One region of the Providencia lanzhouensis genome, then DNA from elsewhere that is predicted to be linked to it. Evidence: predicted binding sites of a transcription regulator. Region 1 holds the regulator's gene; the other holds the start of a gene.
The links. Region 1 encodes Fur, which represses iron uptake genes when iron is present. Its sites were predicted from a motif close to ATAATAATGAGAACNACTATCAA; they were not measured.
Positions count from the first base shown of each region.

Region 2: a site for Fur is predicted at 2,461-2,483, ahead of ACIH2S_RS08585 (siderophore-interacting protein). Genes of this name have one in related genera too.

Region 1 is NZ_CP174123.1:1,378,450-1,382,890, reverse strand. It holds gene ACIH2S_RS06410 (type I secretion system permease/ATPase) at 1-359, shown strand, start outside; gene ybfE (LexA regulated protein) at 533-826, shown strand; gene fldA (flavodoxin FldA) at 981-1,508, shown strand; gene fur (ferric iron uptake transcriptional regulator) at 1,738-2,184, shown strand; gene ACIH2S_RS06390 (bactofilin family protein) at 2,616-3,137, shown strand; gene ansB (L-asparaginase 2) at 3,314-4,357, opposite strand.
Region 2 is NZ_CP174123.1:1,812,498-1,816,938, reverse strand. It holds gene ACIH2S_RS08600 (cytochrome ubiquinol oxidase subunit I) at 1-1,227, shown strand, start outside; gene cydB (cytochrome d ubiquinol oxidase subunit II) at 1,217-2,227, shown strand; gene ACIH2S_RS08590 (DUF2474 domain-containing protein) at 2,184-2,363, shown strand; gene ACIH2S_RS08585 (siderophore-interacting protein) at 2,518-3,357, shown strand; gene phoH (phosphate starvation-inducible protein PhoH) at 3,429-4,214, opposite strand.

The DNA.
Region 1 (4,441 bases):
TTATGTCTCTGCCTGAAAACTTTAATTATCATTTATCTGAAAAAGGGTTAAATCTCTCTGGCGGTCAACGTCAGCGTATTGCTCTTGCTCGAGCCTTAATTACTGAACCTGATATTTTAATTCTCGATGAAGCCACCTCTGCGCTGGATTACGAATCAGAATCTGCCATCATGAAAAATATGCCGTTAATCACGCAAGGCAGAACTGTGATTAGCATTGCGCATCGTCTCAATACTATTATGAACGCCGATAAAATTTACGTGATACGAGATGGTGAAGTCGCCGAAGCGGAAACTCATCAGAACCTTCTAAAACTGAATGGCCTTTATGCCAATTTATGGCAACAACAGACTCGTTAACCTGAAGAAAAAAGCATCACTTACTCTTTGGGTGATGCTTTTTTCTTAAAAGTGCTTTTTTTTTAATCTATTAGATGAATTAGCGGGGTATGCACCTATGGTACTAGGGGTTCAGCTAGGGTATCATTGCCCGCTGAATTACTGGCACACCCCTTCCGTTAGCAATAGTAGATATGGCAAAAGAACAAACTGACCGCACCACACTGGATTTGTTCGCAGAAGAACGCAGGCCTGGGCGACCAAAAACTAGCCCGTTGTCGCGGGATGAACAATTACGAATCAATAAGCGAAATCAGCTAAAACGAGACAAAGTCAAAGGGCTACGTCGAGTTGAGCTGAAATTAAATGAAGACGCTGTCGCGGTCTTAAACCAATTAGCTGAAGAGAAAAACATAAGCCGAAGTGAGCTAATTGAAGAAATTTTGATGGCTCAACTTGAGCAGGTTAGTGAGACAATTGATCGCTAGCCGTATCTGGGTAAATCACACAAATTTGACAGACTAACACTGTTTTTTTCGCCAAAATAAGGCGCAAAATTTTACCTATTTTCGTTCTATTTTTAGTTCTAGCAGAATCGGTAATTTATACTCTCTACTAGAAAAACAAGAGGTTAATCACTTTATGGCAGTTATAGGCATTTTCTTCGGAAGTGACACAGGTAACACAGAAAATATTGCCAAAATGATCCAAGAAAGATTAGGCAAAGATGTTGCAGAAGTTCACGATATTGCTAAATGCAGCAAAGAAGATATCGAAGCGTTTGATATCCTACTTCTTGGCATCCCTACGTGGTACTACGGTGAAGCTCAGTGTGATTGGGATGATTTCTTCCCAACATTAGAAGAAATTGATTTTGACGGTAAGCTTGTCGCACTGTTTGGTTGTGGAGACCAAGAAGACTACGCAGAGTATTTCTGTGATGCGATGGGAACTATCCGTGACATCATTGAGCCGCGTGGTGCAGTGATCGTCGGTCATTGGCCAACTGAAGGCTACCACTTTGAAGTTTCTAAAGGTATGGCGGACGATAACCACTTTATCGGTCTTGCTATCGATGAAGATCGTCAACCAGAACTGACTGAAGAGCGTGTTGACGCTTGGGTTAAACAAATCTCCGAAGAGATGTCTCTGGCTGAAATCCTTGGCTAATAATGACATAGATTGTCAATTAAAAGCGGGAACCATTCGATATGATGGATTAATCTTCCTATCTAATGGACTCGCTTTTAAGAACGAATCAAAATAATGAGACAATGCATGGTTTCTATTTTTATTTTCCATGCCTATAATTGTAAATCAGTTTAGAAGACAACTGGATTTTTGTTAAAAACGTCTCATTATTGTTAAATTTATGATTTAAAATACAGGACAAGCCCGCATGACAGACAATAATAAAGCATTGAAAAATGCAGGACTCAAAGTCACTCTTCCAAGATTAAAGATTTTGGAAGTACTTCAGGAGCCTGAGTGCCATCACGTCAGTGCGGAAGATCTCTACAAAAAGCTGATTGATATTGGTGAAGAAATCGGGTTAGCCACTGTTTACCGCGTATTAAACCAATTTGATGATGCTGGTATTGTGACTCGTCACAATTTCGAAGGTGGAAAATCCGTATTTGAATTAACTCAGCAACACCACCATGACCACTTGATCTGTTTAGATTGCGGCAAGGTTATCGAATTCACTGACGAATCAATCGAAAAGCGTCAGCATGACATCGCTGCTCGTCACGGTATCAAACTCTCTAACCACAGTTTATATTTGTACGGTCACTGTGCTGAAGGCGATTGTCGTGAAAATAGTGCTGCGCACGAAGCTAAATAATGACTTAATCAGGCGCGAATAACTAAAAGCGCGCTTTATTTAATGAATCATTTAATGTTAATTATACCCACTTAATGTTTATTAGTGGGTATTTTTATTTGAACATACTTAACATTTCCCTATTTCTGCTCTTTAGCTGAAAATTAGCGACTATTTTTTAAAAATACATAGCTTCATTTCTTCAGATAAAACCAAAATCATCCTCTATTCTTTAATTTGTTATGTGCTATTTTAATTTATACTAATTATCAAATTTGTGTGTAAGAGATTAAGGAATGAAGAAAACATATCTGTTTTTGAACATAAGTTTTTTCTTCTGGTTTCTTACTTTGATAGCGTGGTTTTTTAGATATACCATCGTGGCATCCGTTGCCTTTATATCTTCGATCATTTGTTTAGTTTTATACTTCAATTACAAAAAGGTTAGTCGCATGTTCAATAAAAAACAAAGCAAACCAGAACCCACTCCCACTATCAATAAAGAAGAAATCATGCAGCAAATTGCTGAGGAAAAAATGCAAGTATCGTCACCAATGATCAGCGAAGAAAAAACCAATACTATCATCGCCAAAGATGTTGTATTTGAAGGCAATATTACCTCCAATGAACAGGTTCATATCTATGGCACAGTCATTGGCAACATTGCTGGTAAAAATAATACCGTTAAAATCATGCAAAATGGTCAAGTTACCGGCAATATCACCAGCAATGAGTTGTGGGTAAACGGTAAAGTGGAAGGGGAATGTATTTCAGAAACCATTAGTATTGATACTAATGGTGAAATCTACGGCACGATTCGCTATTCAAATTTATCCATCAAAAAAGGCGGAATTTTTTCTGGTTTAGCAGAAGTCAAATCTGCGGTTAAATCAGAAGGTAATGTTGCCGTATTTAAAGAAAAATCTAAACAAGGAAAACCAGAAGCTCAAACACCTGACGTGGGTTCTTTATAATTAAATTTGTTAAATAGATGATATAGAATTGCTCGATAATAACTGATTTACCTTATTTATAGGTATTTATTGTCGAGTTATTTTGATTATACAAATTAACTCATCCCCAAAAGAACACGGCTTATACGTAATAAAAATAGAATAAAGGCGACATCTCTGCCGCCTATTATTAAATATTAATATTGTTCAAACATCTCTTGGATTTTTTTCGGATCTTTCGTTTGTGTTAAGGCTAATTGCAGTAACACACGAGATTTTTGTGGATTCAATCTTTCAGATGCCACAAATCCATATTCGTTATCATTCACTTCTGCATTTCGCGTTGTATAGCCTGTCGGTACGCGACTAGAACGCACCACGACAACATCCTCTTTCGCTGCATTAGCTAATGCATCAAAAATAGTTTTATACATATTCCCGTTACCAACACCGGCACTCACTATACCTTTAACACCTTCTTCTCGCAGTGCTTTTACTGGTGCTGAAGATGCATTCGCATAGTTATAGACAATACCCACTTCCGGTAATTTATCTAATTTGCTCACATCAAAAACAGGTTTATCCCCACGCGGCTGAGGCGCTTGATAATAGGTAACCTTACCATCATGAATATAGCCTTCTGCCCCCGCATTCACAGCATCAAAGGCTTGAACTTCTGTTGTGCTCATTTTCATAACATTGCGACCTTGGATCACTTTGTCATTCATCGCCATCAACACGCCACGCTCTCCCGCTGATTTATCAGATGCTAATACGACGGCATTGTATAAGTTCAATGGGCCGTCAGCGCCCAAAGCCGTGGAAGGACGCATTGCCCCCACCATCACAATCGGCTTTTTACAGGCCGTGGTTAAATCAAGGAAAAAGGCCGTTTCCTCCATGGTGTCAGTACCATGGGTAATCACAAAACCATCGGTTTTATTGCAATCTTGATTAATTTTTTTTGCGAGAGTTAACCAAACTTGATCATTCATATCTTGAGAACCGATATTCACCAGCTGCTCACCACTCAGGTTAGCAATTTTTTTAGTCTCTGGTACTGCATTAAGTAAAGAGTCAATTCCTACTTTTCCAGCTTGGTAGCTTGAACCTGTTGCTGATTCTCCACCACCCGCAATGGTTCCGCCCGTTGCCAACACCGTAATATTCGGTTGTGCAAATGCTGATGCGGCAAACAGTGAAACCAGTGTGGCTAACAGCGCTTTATTTCGGTTTTTCATCCTATTTTCCTTTAACTAAAATTAACGAGCATAATATTAAAAATAAACTCACGTTATTATGTGGATTTAATCTGAGAGTTTTGT
Region 2 (4,441 bases), 430 kb from region 1:
CTCGAAGGTTTATGGCTCAAAACCCGCGATACTGACTATATAAAGCTGTTCCATTTTTGGTCAAAAGTGTTTGCTGTCAATTTCGGTATGGGGGTCGTTTCTGGATTGGTGATGGCATACCAATTTGGAACTAACTGGAGTTTCTTCTCGGATTTTGCAGGTGGCATCACCGGTCCACTCTTAACCTATGAAGTGCTCACCGCCTTCTTCTTAGAAGCTGGCTTCCTCGGTGTCATGCTATTTGGTATGAATCGCGTGGGCGAAAAGCTTCACTACTTTGCGACGTGCATGGTTGCACTCGGTACCATCATTTCAACCTTCTGGATCCTTGCATCCAATAGCTTTATGCAAACGCCTCAAGGTTTTGAAATTATCGATGGGCGAATTGTCCCTGTCGATTGGTTAGCGGTAATCTTTAACCCATCATTCCCATACCGCTTACTCCATATGACCACTGCGGCATTCTTGGCAGCGGCATTTTTTATTGGTGCATCCGGCGCATGGCATTTACTCAAAGGCAATAAATCCTCCGCCATGAAGAAAATGTTCTCCATGTCCTTGTGGTTGATCCTGATTTTAGCGCCAGTCCAAGCTTTTATCGGCGATGCTCACGGGTTAAATACCCTAAAACATCAGCCTGTTAAAGTCGCGGCAATGGAAGGTCACTGGGAAAATAAACCCGGCGAAGCCACCCCGCTGATCCTTTTCGGCATTCCTAATATGGAAAAAGAAAAAACCGAATATGCCATTGAAATTCCCTACATGGCGAGCCTGATTTTGACACACAGCACCACCAAACAGGTTCCAGCACTAAAAGAGTTTCCACCTGAAGATAGACCGAATGTGTTTATGGTGTTCTGGTCATTCCGCGTAATGGTGGGCTTAGGCATGTTAATGATTGCCGCTGGTGTTTGGGGATTATGGCTCCGTTCGCGTAAAAAACTGTATGAATCCAAACTGTTCCTGCGTTTTATGTTCGTCATGGCGCCATCAGGTTTAATCGCCATCTTAGCCGGTTGGTTTACCACCGAAATCGGTCGTCAGCCTTGGGTTGTCTACGGGTTACAACGTACCGCAGATGCCGTGAGCGCCCATGGTGAAATGCACATGAGCGTGAGCTTGCTAGCCTTCTTTGTGGTGTACGGCGGCGTATTTGGGATTGGCTACATGTACATGATGAAATTAATTCGTAAAGGTATCTCCGAGGAGGCAACTCATGGGCATTGATTTACCACTAATTTGGTTTGTCATCATCGTCTTCAGTATGTTGATGTATATCGTGATGGACGGTTTTGACTTAGGTATTGGTATTTTGTACCCAGCCTTAAAAGAGAGCCAAGACCGAGATTTGATGATGAACAGTGTGGCACCTGTTTGGGATGGTAATGAAACGTGGTTAGTGCTTGGTGGTGCGGCGCTATTTGGAGCATTCCCATTAGCCTATGCCATTGTTTTAGATGCGCTATCGATTCCACTAACCTTTATGTTACTGGCATTGATTTTTCGCGGGGTCGCCTTCGAGTTTCGCTTCCGCGCCGATGAATCTCATCGCCGCCGCTGGGATCACGCCTTTATTTGGGGCTCAATTCTTACTACATTCTCCCAAGGGATTGTGATTGGCGCATTTATTCAAGGCTTCCACGTTGAAAACCGCGTGTATATGGGCGGCTATTTTGACTGGTTCGCACCTTTCCCGCTGTTCTGTGGATTCGGTTTAGTCATCGCTTATGCTTTACTGGCATGTGGCTGGTTGATCATGAAAACGGAAGGACATCTGCGCAAAACCATGTATCGCGTGTTAACCCCATTAACACTGGTCATGTTAGCAGTGATTGGCGTTATCAGTTTATGGACACCAATGTTAAATGACGCCGTTTATGAACGCTGGTTTAGCTTGCCAAACTTGTTTTTCTTTTTACCCGTTCCTCTATTAGTGCTCGGTTGTGTATGGTTGATTTTAAAAAGTGCCAAACGCCAACGTTACGATAGCGTGCCATTTCTTGCTGCATTAATGCTGATTTTCTTAGGATTTACAGGATTAGGCATCAGCGTTTGGCCAAGTTTAATTCCGCCAGCAATTACATTCCGCGATGCGGCAGGTCCTTCAGAAAGCTTAGGCTTTATGCTAGTTGGCGCCCTGTTCATCATCCCTGTTATTTTGGTTTACACCTATTGGAGTTACTATGTCTTCAGAGGAAAAATTACCCCAGACCAAGGCTATCACTGATACAACTCTTCGCTCACCTTGGTGGAAGAAGCTCGGCTGGATGGCGGCAATTTGGTTAGGAAGCGTATTGGCACTATTCGCCTTTTCTTCCTTATTTAGATTGTTGATGACTGCCGCCGGCATGAAAGTGAAGTAAACTCGTTGCCGCAGCATTAAAATGCTGCGGCATATTTATAATTAGACGCTCAATAATCCTGCATCTTTTGAATAGTTTTCCTATAAACATTCATGATATGATAATGATAATAATTAACATATAATAATATTATCATTAAGAAAGGAGACGGTTAGTGGCTAGTGAACAGACTGTTGAAAAAAATATCTACCGCCCAGCGCCCCCACAGCTCATTCAAGTTAAATCCATTGTCGATATCAGCCCTTCTATTCGCAGCATCACATTTACGGGTGAAAAGTTAGCCAATTATCCAACGAAGTGTGAAGGTGGTCATCTCAAAATTTTTATTGCTCCGGACCATCAAAGCCAACCCGCGCTTCCTTTTCTCACTGAAAAAGGACGTAGCTGGCCAGAAGATAAGCCGCGCCCTTTTGTGCGCACTTACACCGTTCGCGCTATTCGCCCTGAGCTCAACGAAATCGATATTGAATTTGCCATGCACGAAGGGGTGGCGGGGCCGGCTTATCTGTTTGCTCGTGATGCAAAACCGGGTTATTGGCTGGGGATCACCAACCCTGGAGGGCCAGATCCACTACTGCCTATCCGCGCACATTACTTTATGGCGGGTGATTCAAGCTCTTTACCCGCAATAGCAGCGCTACTGGAAAAAATGCCTGACACAGCAACGGGACGCGTCGTTTTACGCCTTGACCATCAAACGGATATTCGCGAGTTAACCAAACCGGCTGGTATCGAAATTGATTGGATTTGTGGAGATATTAGCCAGACTACTAATCTGATTAATACCTTTAAATCGTGGGATATTCCAGAATCCGATGTGGGCTTCTGGATTGCTGGTGAAGACCAAATTATCCGTGAATTACGCCGCTTTATTCGACGTGAAAAAGGTTTTGGTCGCGATGATATCTACGCGATTCCTTACTGGCGATATGGCTATGATGAGGAGGGTTATCATCATGAACGTCATGCCGTCATGGATAACCCCGACGACTAATTAAAAAAACTGCCCCTAATCTGGGGCAGTTTCATACATTAATTAGCCTGTGTAGTGGGTTAAACTAGTTATTAGTCATTGTAAGCCATCAGCGCTTTGTGACACAGCTGAGATCTTACACAGTCATCAATCGTGAAGTTGACCATCGAGACCATTTCATCGCTACTAAAACGCTGTAACGCATCCCCCAAACCTGACTGAACGCCGCTTGGTAAATCACATTGGGTTACGTCACCGTTCACAATTACCGTTACGTTCTCCCCCAAACGGGTTAAAAACATCTTCATTTGAGTGACTGTGACGTTCTGCGCTTCATCGAGAATAACAATAGCATTTTCGAATGTGCGACCGCGCATATAAGCAAATGGTGCTATTTCGACTTTAGCAATCTCAGGGCGTAAACAATATTGCAGGAACGAAGCGCCTAATCGCTTCATTAATACGTCATAAACGGGTCGGAAATAAGGCGCAAACTTTTCAGACATATCTCCCGGCAAGAACCCAAGATCTTCCTCCGCTTGCAATACCGGTCTGGTCACAATGATTTTACTGATTTCCTTGTTAATCAAGGCATCTGCGGCTAACGCAGTACTAATATAGGTTTTACCGCACCCTGCCTCACCATTAGCAAAAATCAGTTGTTTGTGTTTGATGGAATTAATATAGAGCTTTTGGGCTTCATTACGTGGTGTTATCGGAGTTTCATCGCGACGTTCTTTCGCCATACCTATCGGCTCAATGCCCGTAAATTCAGCGAAGGAGGTAACGTTGTTCATATCATACCTCCCTGAACGATCTTTGCGTGATGTACGTTTCATTTCACGACGTGCTTTTGTTGCAGCTTTCTGTCTACTCATAGTATTAACCCTTCCAGGTATCGATGATGTCAATTTCAGATGACGAACTATTCAAAACAGAGAGGAGCTCCCTTCAAGCTCTTGTGTAACTTAGGTTGATAATTTGGGTATAAAAAAACCGGTTAACAATCTCATCATGTCAGTTTCATGATGGAGTGGTAACCGGTCTCGCACATTGATTAACAAACACCTAGTTCTCATTAGTTTCTCCTATACAGGCGATACTC